One region of the Nonomuraea sp. NPDC050536 genome, then DNA from elsewhere that is predicted to be linked to it. Evidence: riboswitches for the same ligand, from Rfam matches in the RefSeq annotation. Region 1 holds a riboswitch; the other holds the start of a gene.

Region 1 (7,179 bases):
TGTCCCTCGAGAAGAAGGTGCTGTTCCTGCTGAACCTGCTGGGCGGCTTCAACCTGGCGGTCGGCATGTTCAACCTGATCCCGCTGCTGCCGCTGGACGGCGGGCACATCGCCGGCGGCCTGTGGGAGGGCATCAAGCGGGGCTTCGCCCGCATCACCCGGCGTCCCGAGCCGCGCTACGTCGACATCGCCAAGCTGCTGCCGCTGACCTACGCGCTGGCCATCCTGATGATCGTGATGGCCGGGCTGCTGATGTACGCGGACGTGTTCAACCCGCTGACCATCACACGCTGACGGATGGACCCGCTGGAGGAGCTGCGCCGCATCTGCCTGGCGCTGCCCGAGACCACGGAACGGCTCAGCCACGGCGAGCCGACGTGGTTCGTGCGCGGGAAGAAGACGTTCGTCATGTACGCCGACCACCATCACGACGACCGGCTGGGCTTCTGGTGCGCGGCGCCGCCCGGGGCCCAGCAGGAGCTGGTGGGCGAGGACCCGGAGCGGTTCTTCCGCCCGCCGTACGTCGGGCATCGCGGGTGGCTGGGCGTCTACCTCGACGTCGAGGCCGACTGGGACGAGATCGCCGAGATCGTCACCGACGCCTACCGCGTGATCGCCCCCAAGTCGCTCATCGAGCGGCTGCCCTGACCGCGCGGTCGAGGGTCAGGGCACTCCGGGGCGGGTGAACCCCACACGAGGGGTGCCGTACTCGGCGTAGTTCGTGATCTGTACCACCGTGCGCGAATTGGGGGCGTGGATCATCGTGTGCTTCACCGGGTCGAGCACGATTCCCACGTGATCCGGCACGCCGTCTCCGGTGCTGTCGAAGAAGATGAGGTCACCGGCTTGTTCCTTGCCATCGGGGATGCGCGGGCCGTGGGACCACTGGTCGGCGGCCACCCGGGGGATGGTGATCCCGGCCGCCTCGTATGCGCGGAGCGTCAGCCCGGAGCAGTCGAAGGTGTCGGGCCCGGTCGCACCCCAGACGTACCGATCGCCGAGCTGCTTGAGCGCGTAGTCGATGACGCTCTGGGCGCGCGGGTTCGCGGCGAGGCTGAGGGCGTTCGGCGGGGGCGTGATGTTCCCCGAGTAGCGGACGCCGCCGCTCACGCCGGCGTCTGCCACGCCGCCGCTCACGCCGCTGTCTGCCACGCCGCCGTTTCCGTTGGGGTGGTAGGTCGCCAACTGGGTGGCCGCGGGCCGGAAGCCGGGGTCGGGGATCCAGCGCTGCCCGTCGTGCGGGACGAAGTCCTCGTCACCTGGAGCGCCGATGGACTCGAAGAACTTGACGTCGTCGCCGAAACGTTTGTTGATCTCGTCGGTGGCTTTGCCGACGGCGTCGACCGCCAGCTGCTTCTGCATCTGGGCTCGCCCCAGCGCGGTGGCCAGCTCGGACTTGGCGCCCTCGGTCGGGTCGCCGTCGCTGTTCTTACGCTTCTCGTCCACTTGGTGATAGATGGACTGGACCTCGCGTCTGGTGCTTGCCAGCGTCGTCCCTGCGGTGTCCAGTTTGTCGGCGCAGCTCGTCAGCGCGCCGCTCAGCGCATTGGCGGCCTGGGGATACTGGGCCATGTGCGTCTTGAAGCTCTCGGAGGCGTCGCCGTTCCAGGCGTCGTCGACGGTGGTGACCGCGCGTTTGAGGGTGCCGACGTGCGTGGTCGCGTTGGTGGCCAGTGTCCGCCAGCGCTTCGCGATCTTGTAGATCGCGTCATCATCGCCGTTCAGGTCGTTGATGATGTTCTGGATGGCGCTGAGGTACGACTGCCAGATGTCCGTCACGCCTGCGCCACCTCGGAGCCTGGGTTGTCGGCTTTGCGGACGTTGCTGACGACCTTGTACAGGGCCGCTTCGACCTTCTTCAGGTTTCGCTGGGCGTGCCGGGTCTCGGAGGCGAGCTTCGACTCGAGTTTCTTGACGGCCTCGACGAGCTTGCCGGAGGCGTCCGGGAGGGAGCCGAAGCAGGACTGCGTGGGGCCTGCCGGGTTCTCGTCGGCCACGGTCTTGAACTGGTTCGCGACGCCGTTGGCCTTACCCGCACAGTCTTCGAGCGCGTCGAAGTAGATATCGAACCCCGCCATGAAAGCCTCTCCCGCCATGCCCCATGGACATCAGACATCACGGGAATTTATCACCTTTGTGATCGATCTGGCTCGGCTGTCAGTTCATCGAGATGTGCACGTGGTCGTAGTGGTTCTCGGTGATGCTGCCGCGGTCCTCCATGGCGCGCCAGCCTGAGCCCATGTTGATGCGCTGCTTCCAGATCACGTACTTCACGCCGAGCTTGTCCTGGTTCTTCAGCGCCCAGGCCGCGATCTGATCGCCCAGCGTGTTGTTGGCGGCGCCGGGCATCGTGCCGCCTGAGCTCATCATGAAGTCGCAGGCGCGCCCGAGCGGATGCTCGCCGCCACCGCCGGAGCGGAAGCAGCCGACGTCGAAGGGCAGCTTGAAGTTCTTCTCGATCAGGCCGCGGATCGTGCGCATGCGCGGCGTGATGTTGTCGGAGCCGCCGGGCAGCTCGGGCGCCCAGGATCCGTCGGACTTGCGGCCGGGCCCGTAGGGGATGAGGTTCTGCAGCCTCTGCTGGATGTCCTTGATGAGCCCCTCGGCCTGGTCCTTCTCCTTGCCGACGTCGTCGGCGTTGGCCTTGATCCGCGCGGCCAGCGCGGCCGCGTCGTCGGAGGCCTGCTTCGTCTCGTCACGGGCGGTGGTCACCGCCTGCACCATCGCCACCTGGTCGGAGGTGAGCTGCTCGAGTACGGCGGCGCCGCTGCCGGTCGGTGGCGGGATCAGGCTGGACAGCGCCGGGTCGCCGTTCTGGTAGCGGAGCGTGGCCAGCTCGGCCACCTTCCGCTCGGCCTGGTCGAGCCCCTGCTGGGCGGTGGCCAGGCGCTGCTTGGCGGTCTCGGCCGCCTTCTTGGCCTTGGTCAGCTCGACCCGCTTGGCGTTGTAGGACTCGATGAGCGTGTCGATCTTGCTGTTGAGCTGCTTCAGCTCGGCGCGGAGTTGCTTCTCCGTGGGCTTGGGGGCCGCCGAGGCGGGAGTAGTGGCGCTGAGGGCCACGGCTGTGGCGGCGATGAGGCCGATGGCGAAGTTCGCCCGTGCCACGTGGGGGTTCCTCTCCCTCTGCCGACCGGGTTAGCTGACGGGTTCGGGCGTGGGAGCTTCCCTACCACTTGCGTGGATTCACCCCGGAGTGCGGTGGGTCCCCGGCTCCCGGGCGACGCGCCCGGGATTAGGCATGCAACGGGTGTTACGACCGATGCGTGAGGGATACTAGTCGTATATCCGGGGTAATGCGACTCCAAGGCGAAATCAATTAGTGATCTACCTGTGATCGAAGCATGCGGGCCGCCTCCTCCGGCAGCACGTCGTTGACGAAGGCGCCCATCGCCGACTCCGACCCCGCCAGGTACTTCAGCTTCCCCGGCGCCCGCCTGATGCTGAACAGCTCCAGGTGCAGGTATCCCAGCTCGCGCCGCTGCCGCACCGGCGCCTGGTGCCAGGACGCGATGTACGGCATGGCCACCCCGAACAGCCCGTCAAGCGCCCGCAGCACCGAGGTGTAGAGCGGCGCGAACGCGGCCCGTTCCGCCTCCGACAGCGCCGCGAGGTCCGGAACCTGGCGGTGCGGGTAGACGTGTACCTCGAACGGCCAGCGCGCCGCGGCGGGCACGAAGGCGGTCCACAGGTCGTTGGCGGCCACCACCCGGGTCCCGGCGGCGCGCTCGGCGGTGAGCACGTCGGCGAACAGGGTGGGGCGCTTCTCCGCGGCGGCCAGGTGGAGCTTGGTGCGCGGCGTGATGTAGGGGTAGGCGTAGATCTGACCGTGCGGGTGGGGGAGCGTGATGCCGATCTCCTCGCCCCGGTTCTCGAAGACGAAGACCTGCTCGACGCCCTCGATCCCGGACAGCTCCGCCGTACGGTCGGCCCAGGCCTCCATGACCAGTTCCACCTGCGCGTCGGACAGCCGCGAGAAGGAGGAGTCGTGGTCGGAGGTGAAGCAGACCACTTCGCACCGCCCCACGCCCGGACGGACCTCACTCAGCCCGCCCACATCGTGATAAGCCCCGAAATTTCCAGAGAAAGAGGGGAAGCGGTTCTCGAACACCACCACGTCGTATTCGTGGGCCGGGATCTCCGACAGCCGCGTGTCCGTGGACGGGCACAGCGGGCACTCGTCTGCCGGGGGCAGGAACGTGCGCGTCTGCCGGTGCCCGGCGATCGCGATCCACTCCTCGGTCAGCGGGTCGTACCGCAGCTCGGAAGCCACCGGCCTGGGATCGAGCGCCCGCCGGTCGATCGCGCTCCTGTCGGCGTCGTCACGCTGATCGAAGTAGATCAACTCTCGGCCGTCCGCCAGGTGGGTGATGGTGCGCTTCACTGCGAGCCCTCCGCGATGATCAGTTCTCCGGCCCGTTCGGCCAGCTCGGTACGTGCTTCCTGCGGCATCCCGGAGTCGGTGATGACCACGTCGGCCTCGGCCAGCTCGGCGATCGTGCTGATGCCGACCGTGTTCCACTTGGTGTGGTCGGCGGGCACGACCAGCCGGTGCGCCGCCGCTACCAGCTCCCTGTCGGTCTCGGACTCCAGCAGGTTCGGCGTGGTGAACCCGGCGCGCACGCTCATCCCGTGCACCCCCAGGAAGAGCGTGTCCACGTGCAGGCGCCGGATCGCGGCCACGGCCACGGGCCCGACCAGCGCGTCGGAGGGCGTGCGCACGCCGCCGGTCAGCACGACCGTGCGGTCGGCGCGCGGGTTGCGGTGGAAGACGTCGGCGACCGGGATCGAGTTCGTGATCACCGTCAGCTCGGGAACGCTGATGAGGTGGTGGGCCAGGGCCCACGTCGTGGTCCCCGCCGACAGGGCCACCGCGGTGCCCGGCCGTACCAGCTCGGCGGCGCGACGCGCGATGGCCTCCTTCTCGCCCTGCTGGCGGGAGGACTTGGCGGTGAAGCCCGGCTCCTCGGTCGAGCCGGGCCCGAGGGCGGTGGCGCCGCCGTGCACCTTCTCCAGCAGCCCGCGCTCGGCGAGCACCTCCAGGTCACGGCGGATCGTCATGTCGGAGACGCCCAGCTCGCGCACCAGGTCGGCGACCCGGACACCACCGGTGCTGCGTACTCGCTCGAGGATCGTCTGCTGCCGCTGCTGTGCGAGCACGCCCCCTCCTTCCAACACATTCCACCAAATTATGACACGACTATGTTGGGGAATGTCGCTTGTGTTTGAGCGGCGGGCGCGAGAGGTTGGATCTAGGACCTGTGGAAGGAGATCTCATGGCCAGGCGCGCACGCAAGGGCAGGGCTCGCAAGAAGAAGAGGTCGAACCACGGCAAGCGCCCTAACGCGAACTGACGAGCTCCCGCACCACGGCCGAGACGGCGCGGTGGAACGTGGGATACGCATAGATCATCTCGTCGAGCCGCTGGAGCGGGATCCTGGCGTGCACGGCCAGCGTCAGCAGCCCCAGCACCTCACCACCGCCGGGGCCCGCGCAGGTCGCGCCCACCAGGACTCCGTCGGCCGCCACGAGCTTGACGAACCCCTGGGCCTGCGCGATCCAGCCGCGAGTGCCAAGGTCGCCGACCGCGACCCGCACGTCGAGCCCCTTGTCGCGGGCCTGCGCCTCGGTGAGACCGACCGCGCCCACCTCGGGATCGGTGAACGTCACCCGCGGCACCGCGTGGTACTCGGCGTCGTGTGAGCCCTGCTGTGCCCATGGTCGCGCCCGCTCGGGCTCCGTTGGCATCGTGCCTCGCTCTCTCCGCCCGAGCTCCTGCGCTCCAAGGATCTCCTTGACGATGATGTCGGCGTGATACATCGACATGTGCGTGAACGCTCCGTGGCCGACCGCGTCGCCCAGCGCCCACACGCCGTCGGTGACCCGCATCCGCGCGTCCGTCGGGACGGCCCTGGCGCTCTCGTCGAGCCCGAGCGCGCCCACGCCGATCGCCTTCAGATCGACCCGCCGCCCGGTGGCGACCAGCAGCTTCTCGGCCCGCGCGCCGTCCAGCGTGAACATCGAGCCGTCGTAGTCGACGCGCGAGACGTGCACGCCGGCGTGCACGTCGATACCCTCGTCGGCGAAGACCTTGCAGATCAGCTCGCCCGACTCCGGCTCCTCCATGGACAGCACCTTGTCGGAGCCCTCCAGCACGGTCACCCGCGAGCCGAACCGCGAGAACACCTGCGCCAGCTCCACCCCGATCGCCCCGCCCCCGAGCACGATCAGCGACCCCGGCAGCTCCTCGGCCTCGATCGCCTGGTGGTTGGTCCAGTACGGCGTGCCCTCCAGCCCGTCGATGGGCGGGACGGCCGGCTGCGAACCCGTGGCGATCACGATGCCCTTGCGTGCCCGCAGCACCTGGTCACCGACCGTGACCTCGCGCGGGCCGGTGATCCGGCCGTAGCCCCTGACCAGATGGCCGCCCTTGCCGGTGAAGCGGTCGGCGGCCACCTTGTCGTTCCAGTCGTCGGTGGCCTCCTTCCTGATCCGGCGCGCCAGCGCCGGCCAGTCGGGCTTCGGCGCCGCGGCGGCGTGGACCATCATCTTGGAGGGAACGCATCCCCAGTAGGGGCACTCGCCACCGACCAGGTTGCCCTCTACACCGGCGACCCGCAGCCCCGCCTCGGCCAGCCGTCCCGCGACATCCTCGCCGCCCGGCCCCATTCCCAGCACGATCACATCGACGTCCATGGCCCCAACCTAGCCAGCGCGTCGTCGATCTTCTCCTGCGGGAGGTCGTAATCCTCCATCTCGCCCGACAGATAGCGGTCGTAGGCGGCCAGGTCGAAGTGGCCGTGGCCGCACAGCGCGGTCAGGATCACCTTCTCCTGCCCGCTCTCCTTGCACCGCAGCGCCTCGGCGATGGTCTCGGCCAGCGCGTGGGTGGGCTCGGGCGCAGGCACGATGCCCTCGGTGCGGGCGAAGCGGACGCCCGCCTCGAAACACTCGGTCTGCGACTTGGCCACGGCCTCGAACATGCCCAGCTCGTACATGTGCGACAGCAGCGGCGACATGCCGTGGTAGCGCAGCCCGCCGGCGTGGATCGGGTCAGGGACGAAGTCGTGCCCCAGCGTGTGCATCTTCAGCAGCGGCGTGAACCCGGCCGTGTCGCCGAAGTCGTAGCAGTAGCGGCCGCGGGTGAACGACGGGCAGGCCGCCGGCTCGACCGCGCGGAACG
Region 2 (7,179 bases), on a different contig from region 1:
CGCGGCCACGTCCCACTTGCCCTTGCCGCCCTCACCGGCGTTGCCGCTGACCACGCCGAGCATCCAGGACGGGCAGCCGAGCGTGGCGAAAGCGCCCTTCTGCGTGCCCGCGGCCCACTCGTCGGTGAAGTTGCGCAGCTTGGCGGTCAGGCCCAGCTTGCTCATCTTCGTGGCGAAGTCGAAGGCCGTCTTGACCGCCGGGTTCTTGTCGACGATGAGGTTGTTGGAGGTGTCGAAGTACATGACGTTGCCGTTCTTCGCGGCCTCCTGGTAGAGCACCACCTGGTAGAGGGTGTTGGTGCCGTCGGTGAACCTGCTGTCCTTGACCTTCGCCTGGAACTGCTGGCCGACCTTGATGAAGTCGTCCCAGGTGGGCCAGAGCGCGCTCACCTTCTCGCGGTCGGTGGGCAGGCCCGCCTTCTTGAACAGGTCGGCGCGATAGCACAGGCTCATGCCGCCGATGTCGGTGCCCAGGCCGAACAGCTTGCCGTCGGCGGTGACGCCGTTCTCCCACTTCCAGGCGGGGAAGTCGGCCTTGCGGCCGTCCAGGCCGTACTGCTTCAGATCGGCCCACCACTCGGGGTGCGCTTTGGCCAGGCCCATGCCGCCCTCGTCGATGCCGATCACGTCGCCGGCGCCGTTGCCGGCCTGCAGCCACTGGATCATCTGCGGCCAGTACTGCTGCTCGAACTGGTCGGTCAGGTGCTCTTCCTTGATCTGGATGTCCTTGTGCTCGGCGTTCCACCTGGTGATGGCGTTCTTGTAGCCGAAGTTGCTGCCGCCGCCGAAGGTCTGCACCCGGATCGTGACCGGCTGCGCGGCCGCCGACGTCTTGGGAGCGGAGGTGGAGCCGCTGCTGCACGAGACGGTGGTGGCCAGCACGGCGACCACGGCTCCTGCCGCGGCAAAGCGCTTGTTGGTCATGATTCCTTGCCCCTCTGGGTGGGTCGTGGGTGGGAGGTGGGAGGAGTTGGGAGCGCTCCCAGCAAGAGTGCCTGCAGCGCCCATTCCCGTCAATCCACCGAAACGCAACCGTTACCGGGCGTGCCATCGAGCAGGACTTTCACGGACGAACGCCCCAAACATGCTGTTGGGAGCGCTCCCATCCCATCCACGTCGTTTCCGCGCTTTTACGGCAAGCCTGGGGACCGCCTCTCACCGTCGCGGGCTCGCGTGGGTGCACGGCGGCAGGGCTGAACGCGTGCGTGGTGCCCGCCGTAACGCCGCCCTGTGGGCCTGGCGCCAGGGTCAGGCGGGATCGCAGGCCTGGGCGCGGGCGGCGAGCAGGACGCGCTCGCGCTCGTTGCGCGTGAGCGTGGCGGCGCGCTCGAACTCCGCGCGCGCCTCCTCCCGGCGGCCGAGCTTGAACAGCAGGTCGCCGCGGACGCTCGGCAGCAGGTGGTAGGCCTTGAGCGAGGGGTCGTCGACGAGCTGGTCGATCAGCTCGAGCCCGACCGCCGGGCCGTACGCCATCGACAGCGCGACGGCGCGGTTCAGCTCGATGACGGGGGAGGGCGACAGGTGGGCCAGCTCCTCGTAGAGGGCGGCGATCCGCGGCCAGTCGGTCGACTCCGGCGTCAGCGCCCTGGCATGGCAGGCAGCGATGGCGGCCTGCAGCGTGTAGGGGCCGCGCGCGGCGCTGAGCGTCCCGGCGCGCTCCAGCGACTCCAGGCCGCGGGTGATGTGCGGCCGGTCCCAGCGGGCGCGGTCCTGCTCGAGCAGCAGCACGGGCTCGCCCGACGGGCCCACCCGGGCGGCCGAGCGCGACTGCTGGATCTCCATCAGCGCGACCAGCCCGTGCACCTCGGGCTCCGCGGGCATCAGCCCGGCCAGGACGCGGCCCAGGCGCAGCGCGTCCTCGCACAGCCCCGGGCGCATCCAGTCGTCACCGGCGGTCGCCGAGTAGCCTTCGTTGAAGATCAGGTAGATGACCTCGAGGACGGACGTGAGCCGTCCCGCCAGCTCCGCGCCCTGCGGTACCTCGAACGGCACGCCCTTGTCGGCCAGCGTCCGCTTCGCGCGGACGATCCGCTGGGCCACCGTCGGCTCCGGCACCAGGAAAGCCCGGGCGATCTCGTCGGTGGTCAGCCCGCCGAGCACCTTGAGCGTGAGCGCCACCCTTGCCTCGGTGGACAGCACCGGATGGCAGGCGGTGAACACCAGCCGCAGCAGGTCGTCCTCGATCTCGTCGACCTCGGGCAGGTGCTCGGTGTCGTCCAGAGCGTGACCGATCTCGGCGAGCTTGCGCTCGTAGTTCTGCTGGCGCCTGATCAGGTCGATCGCCCGCCGCTTGGCCACCGTCATCAGCCAGGCGCCCGGGTTGCGCGGCACGCCCGTCTCCGGCCACTGCTCCAGCGCGGCTACCAGGGCGTCCTGCGCCAGCTCCTCGGCCAGGCCCAGGTCGCGGACGAGGCCCGTCAGCCCGGCGATCAGCCGGGCCGCCTCGATCCGCCAGACGGTCTCAACCGTGCGATGAGCGTCGGTCACCGGGCCATCACAGCAGCTCACCCGTCCCGCTGACAACGGTGTCCCGGCCGGTCTTGTCCACGATCGTGAACTTCACGAATGGGGGATCGATCATGACCGGCAGGACACGCAACGGCGGGGAGGGGTCAGGAGGCGTACTCGGGGTAGCCGTAGCCGACGACCTGGGACTTGGGGCGGACGCGCTTCTCGACCTCACCGTTGCCGGTGTTGCCCTCGATCGTGGTGATGGTCCCGTTGTGGTTGTCCTTGACGACGAAGCCGACGTGGTCGATGTCGTCGAGGCTCTTGCTGCCGTCCCAGGCGTAGTAGACGACCGCGCCGGGCTTGGGGGTGTTGCCCCAGCGCTTGTTGTTCTTGAACCACTTGGCGTAAGTGACGGTGTAGGCGTCCCAGCCGACGGTGGAGCGGGCGCCGGTCTGCTCGCCCACCCAGGAGACGAACATGGCGCACCACGCGGCGTTCCGGTACTCCGCCTTGCTGCCGCCGTCGCGCCTGACGGTCTCCGTGGCGCGCGGGGAGTTCATGTACCACTTCTGGAACTTGGTCCCACCGCCGCTGGCGTCTTCCCTGGTGCCGATCTGCCTGGCGGCCAGCGTCAGGACCTGGGCCGCGGTGACCCTCGCCTTGACAGTGTGCGCCTTGACGGTGTGCGTCTTCGTGTAGGTCTCGTCGGTGATCACCTGCGCGGCGGGCGCCTTCACCGAGGCGGTGTCGGCGGTGGCGGCCTGGGCCGCGTGGGAGCCGAAGGCGGTGGTGAGGACCGTCAATCCGAGGACGGCGTGAGCGTAACCGATCTTGGGCGCACGAGTAAGACGATGCTTGACCATCGGGTGGGAGATCTCCTTGCTTCCATGCCGCTTACCGAGTTAGCTGACGGGTTCGGGCGTGGAAGCTGCCCTACGGCACCGTGGTGCCGATTCACCCCAAGGACGTGGGTCCCCGGCTCCGCGCGAGGCGGACTCAGCGGTCACAGGGTTTTCCTGTGATGTGGCAACGAAAAGGTTGCCCGGACATGGAGAAAGTAATACATGCGGCAAGAGGGTGACAAATCCCTAAAGGTAAAGTTTGGTGATCTGCCCCCGTGCTTCGTCCAGCAACCCGGCCATCGCGAGGCTCTCATCCAGCGGCATGACAGGGCTTTCCGTGCGCCCCTCGGCCAGGGCGTCGCGCACCTCACGAAGCTCGCCCGCGTAGCCGTTTTCGGCCGGATCGAGCAGGTGCTCGGAGGGGCTCACACCGGGTCCTGACAGCACGACCCGGCGCGGCGCCCAGAAGGGCGCGTCGATGTCGGCACGCAGCGAGGAGCCCACCACGGTGGCCGTGTTCGGGTAGGCGGCGAGTAAAGAGACGTCCACGAGCGCCCGGGCGCCGGACGGGTAGATCAACACGCCGCCCGCTTCAGCGTCCACCCCGGTGGGCGCGAGCGAGCCCGTCACGTGCAACGACGCAGGCTGGCCGAGCAGCAGCTGGGCCAGCCCGAACGGGTAGATGCCCAGGTCGAGCAGCCCTCCGCCGCCCAGCGCAGGGGCGAAGAGCCGATGGGCGGGATCGAAGGGCTGCGCGAAGCCGAAGGACGCCTGCACCGACCGGACGTCCGTCACGGACTCCTTGACCATGCGGATCAGCGGGTTGAAGCGCATCCACATGGCCTCCATCAGGAAGACCCCGGTCTGGCGGGCCAGCCGGACCATGCGCTCGGTGTCGGCGACGGAGGCGGTCAGCGGCTTCTCGCACAGCACCGCCTTACCGTGCGCGAACGCGGCCTCGGCCACCTCCAGGTGCTGGGCGTGCGGGGTGGCCACGTAGACGGCGTCCACCTCGGGGTCGGCGCACAGCTCGTCGTAGGAGCCGTACGGCGTGCCGCCGAACTCGGCCGCGAAGGCGGCCGCCCGCTCCGGAGAGCGCGATGCGACAGCCGCGACCCGCATCCCGGGCTCTGCCGCGATGACCGCGGCGACGGTCCTGGCGATGCCGCCGGTCGCCGCGATGCCCCACCCTAAGTCCGCCATGCCGATCACCCTATCGGTTGAAGGTCGCCGGATCGGGGCCCAGTCGCGTGCCCCTGCTCAGCGCGCCGATGGCCGCCATGTCCTCGGCGTCGAGGAGGAAGTCGAAGACGTCGATGTTCTCCCGTATCCGCGCCGGCGTGACGGACTTGGGGATCACCACGTTGCCGAGCTGGATGTGCCAGCGCAGCACGATCTGGGCGGGCGATTTGCCGTGCTTGTCGCCGAACACGGCCAGCGCGGGGTCCTCCAGCAGGCCGCGGCCCTGGCCGAGTGGGCTCCACGCCTCGGTGAGGATGCCGTTGGCGGCGTGATAGGCGCGCAGCTGCTTCTGCGGGAAGTACGGGTGCAGCTCGATCTGGTTGATCGACGGGGTGATCTCGGCCTCCCGGTCGAGCCTCTCCAGATGGTCGAGAGTGAAATTCGACACACCGATGGCCTTGACCCGGCCCTCGCGGTAGATCTTCTCGAGACTTTGCCAAGCCTGCACATATCTGTCCCAGCTGCGGAATCTGCACGCCGTCGGTGTTGAGCATGAGCGAGTTCATGCGATCCATTGTTCACGCGGCGTTACCTGTCGCTTCAGGTGACCTGGCTAACTTGGGGGCCGTCGTGATGAACCAATGGGGCAAGGCGGCCTCGGCCTGGGTGGAGTCGCCGCTGCAAATGCTGTGCGCCGTCGAGGCCCACCACGCCGGACTGCTCGGCCCGGAGACCAGGCTGGTGCCCCGCGCCGGGCTGCGCCCGCTCAGGGTGACCCGCCGGGAGCTGGCCAAGCTCGCCCTGCCCAAGGGGCTGGAGCTGGCCGAGCCGCGCGAGCGGATGCCGCGCAAGGTGCAGGCGGTGGGCGACGCGTTCTCCGGGCGGGTGCAGCTGCGCTGGCTCGTCTCCGGCCCGGGTCCCATCGTGATCGTCGACGACGGGCTGGCCACGCTGCGGCTGCTCGAGCTGCTGGCGGCCGGGCCGTACAAGCCGCTGCTGCGGGCGCGCGCCCAGCCGGGACGGCTGCGCGAGCTGCTCGGCCTGGCCGCGGCGATCCGGCTGCACGCCAGCCGGGTGTCCGTCTTCACCGCGCTGCCGGTCCCCGCCCAGCTGGCCGAGGGCGTCGCGGCCGCCGGGGTGAACCTGGTCAGGCACGACTTCGGCTGGCTGCGCGAGCAGCCGCAGAGCACGCCGACGCCGCCCGAGCGGACCGTGGTGCTGGGTACCTCGCTGGTCCGCAACGGCCTGGTGCACCGCGAGAACTACCTGCGCTGGCTGGCCGAGCTGGCCGACAGCGAGCCGCTGGCCTACTTCCCGCACCGGCGCGAGGATCCCGGCGACGTGGCGATCATCCGCGAACGGCCCGGCATCACCGTGCACGAGGCGGGCGCCCCGGCCGAGCTGACCCTGCGCGGGCTCGAGGCGGGCCAGCGGGTGGTGAGCCTGCCGTCCACCGCGATCACCTCGCTGCGGGTCCTGCTCGGACCGCGCGGCGTGGCCGTCGAGCCGGTGGACGTACCCGACGAATGGTGGACCAGCAGGGCCGCCCCGGCCCTCCGCTCGCATTTGACAGGAGTACCCAGGTGAAAGTGCTGGCCGTGGCCGACTCGGACTCGTATCTGAAGTGGGTGGCCAGCCTGCTCGACGATCTGCCCGACGGGTGCGTGACCGACCTGGCCGTCGTGCGCACCCCGATCGCGCCCTCGCCCGCCCAGCTGGCCGCCGCGGTGGGCGACAGGCCCGTGCCGCCGGTGCTGTCGGCGCGCGCGCTCAGGCGTGCGGCGGAGCGCGACAAGCCCGAGGTGATCATCCTGGCCTGCACGGGACCCGTGGTGGACGTGCTGGCCGCGGACGTGCTGGCCGGGCTGCGGCCGCGGCCGGTGTTCGTGACCGGGCTGCCCGGCATCTCCGTGCCCGCCACCGAGAAGGCCTGGCTCTACCGCAGCGGCTGCGACCTGTTCGTGGTGCACAGCGAGCGGGAGGTGGCCGAGTTCGGCGAGATCGCGGCCAGGCTCGGCGGGGGAGGGGCGGTGGGGCTGGCCCGCCTGCCGTTCCTGCGCGCCGCGGCCGGCGGCCGGACCAAGGAGCGGGTGGTCTTCGCCACCCAGGCGAAGGTGCCGCGCGAGCGGGAGGAGCGCGAGCGCATCCTGCTGTCGCTGGCGGCGCTGGCCGAGCGCAGGCCTGACCTGGAGGTCGTGGTGAAGCTGCGCGCCCTGGAGGACGAGCGGCAGACCCACAACGAGCGCCACCACTACCAGCGGCTCTGGCGCGAGCTCGGCGAGCCGGGCAGGCTGAGCTTCGCGGCCGGTCCCATGCACGAGCAGCTGGCCAGGGCGGAGGGCTTCGTCACCGTCAGCTCCACGGCCGCGCTCGAGGCCATCGCCCAGGACGTGCCGCTGCTGGTCCTGGAGGACTTCGGCGTCAGCGCCGAGATGATCAACCTGGTGTTCGAGGGCAGCAGCGTCCTCGGCACGCTCGGCGACCTGGAGCAGGGCGACTTCAGGACCGCCTCGCCGGCCTGGTGCGCGGCCAACTACTTCCACCCCGCCGGCCGCGACAGCTGGGTGGCGCTGCTGACCGCGCTGGTCATCGGGCCGTTCTCGCCCGCGCGGTCGCTCATGGACGGCCCCGAGCACGCCGCGGCCCGGCGCAGAGCCCGGCTGCGGGTGGAGGTTCGCCCGGATCTGCTGCGCGTCGGCTACCG

What was found. Region 1 has a riboswitch for cyclic di-AMP ahead of ACIBHX_RS35795 (coiled-coil domain-containing protein). Riboswitches for the same ligand answer to the same signal wherever they lie in the genome.
Region 2: it holds a riboswitch for cyclic di-AMP, as region 1 does, so the genes downstream of both, ACIBHX_RS18630 (CHAP domain-containing protein) here and ACIBHX_RS35795 (coiled-coil domain-containing protein) in region 1, are expected to answer to the same signal.

The regions. Positions count from the first base shown of each region.
Region 1 covers NZ_JBITHD010000015.1:260,820-267,998, forward strand. Annotated here, with positions in the region: gene ACIBHX_RS35775 (M50 family metallopeptidase) at 1-293, shown strand, start outside; gene ACIBHX_RS35780 (MmcQ/YjbR family DNA-binding protein) at 297-647, shown strand; gene ACIBHX_RS35785 (NlpC/P60 family protein) at 663-1,778, opposite strand; gene ACIBHX_RS35790 (hypothetical protein) at 1,775-2,077, opposite strand; gene ACIBHX_RS35795 (coiled-coil domain-containing protein) at 2,157-3,104, opposite strand; cyclic di-AMP (ydaO/yuaA leader) riboswitch at 3,110-3,248, opposite strand; gene galT (galactose-1-phosphate uridylyltransferase) at 3,316-4,380, opposite strand; gene ACIBHX_RS35805 (DeoR/GlpR family DNA-binding transcription regulator) at 4,377-5,156, opposite strand; gene ACIBHX_RS35810 (50S ribosomal protein bL37) at 5,273-5,350, shown strand; gene ACIBHX_RS35815 (dihydrolipoyl dehydrogenase family protein) at 5,337-6,692, opposite strand; gene ACIBHX_RS35820 (TrpB-like pyridoxal phosphate-dependent enzyme) at 6,677-7,179, opposite strand, start outside.
Region 2 covers NZ_JBITHD010000006.1:4,687-11,865, reverse strand. Annotated here, with positions in the region: gene ACIBHX_RS18640 (ABC transporter substrate-binding protein) at 1-924, opposite strand, end outside; gene ACIBHX_RS18635 (RNA polymerase sigma factor) at 1,249-2,487, opposite strand; gene ACIBHX_RS18630 (CHAP domain-containing protein) at 2,613-3,314, opposite strand; cyclic di-AMP (ydaO/yuaA leader) riboswitch at 3,328-3,463, opposite strand; gene ACIBHX_RS18625 (Gfo/Idh/MocA family protein) at 3,540-4,496, opposite strand; partial or broken gene ACIBHX_RS18620 (aldo/keto reductase) at 4,507-4,992, opposite strand; gene ACIBHX_RS18615 (hypothetical protein) at 5,109-6,062, shown strand; gene ACIBHX_RS18610 (DUF6716 putative glycosyltransferase) at 6,059-7,179, shown strand, end outside.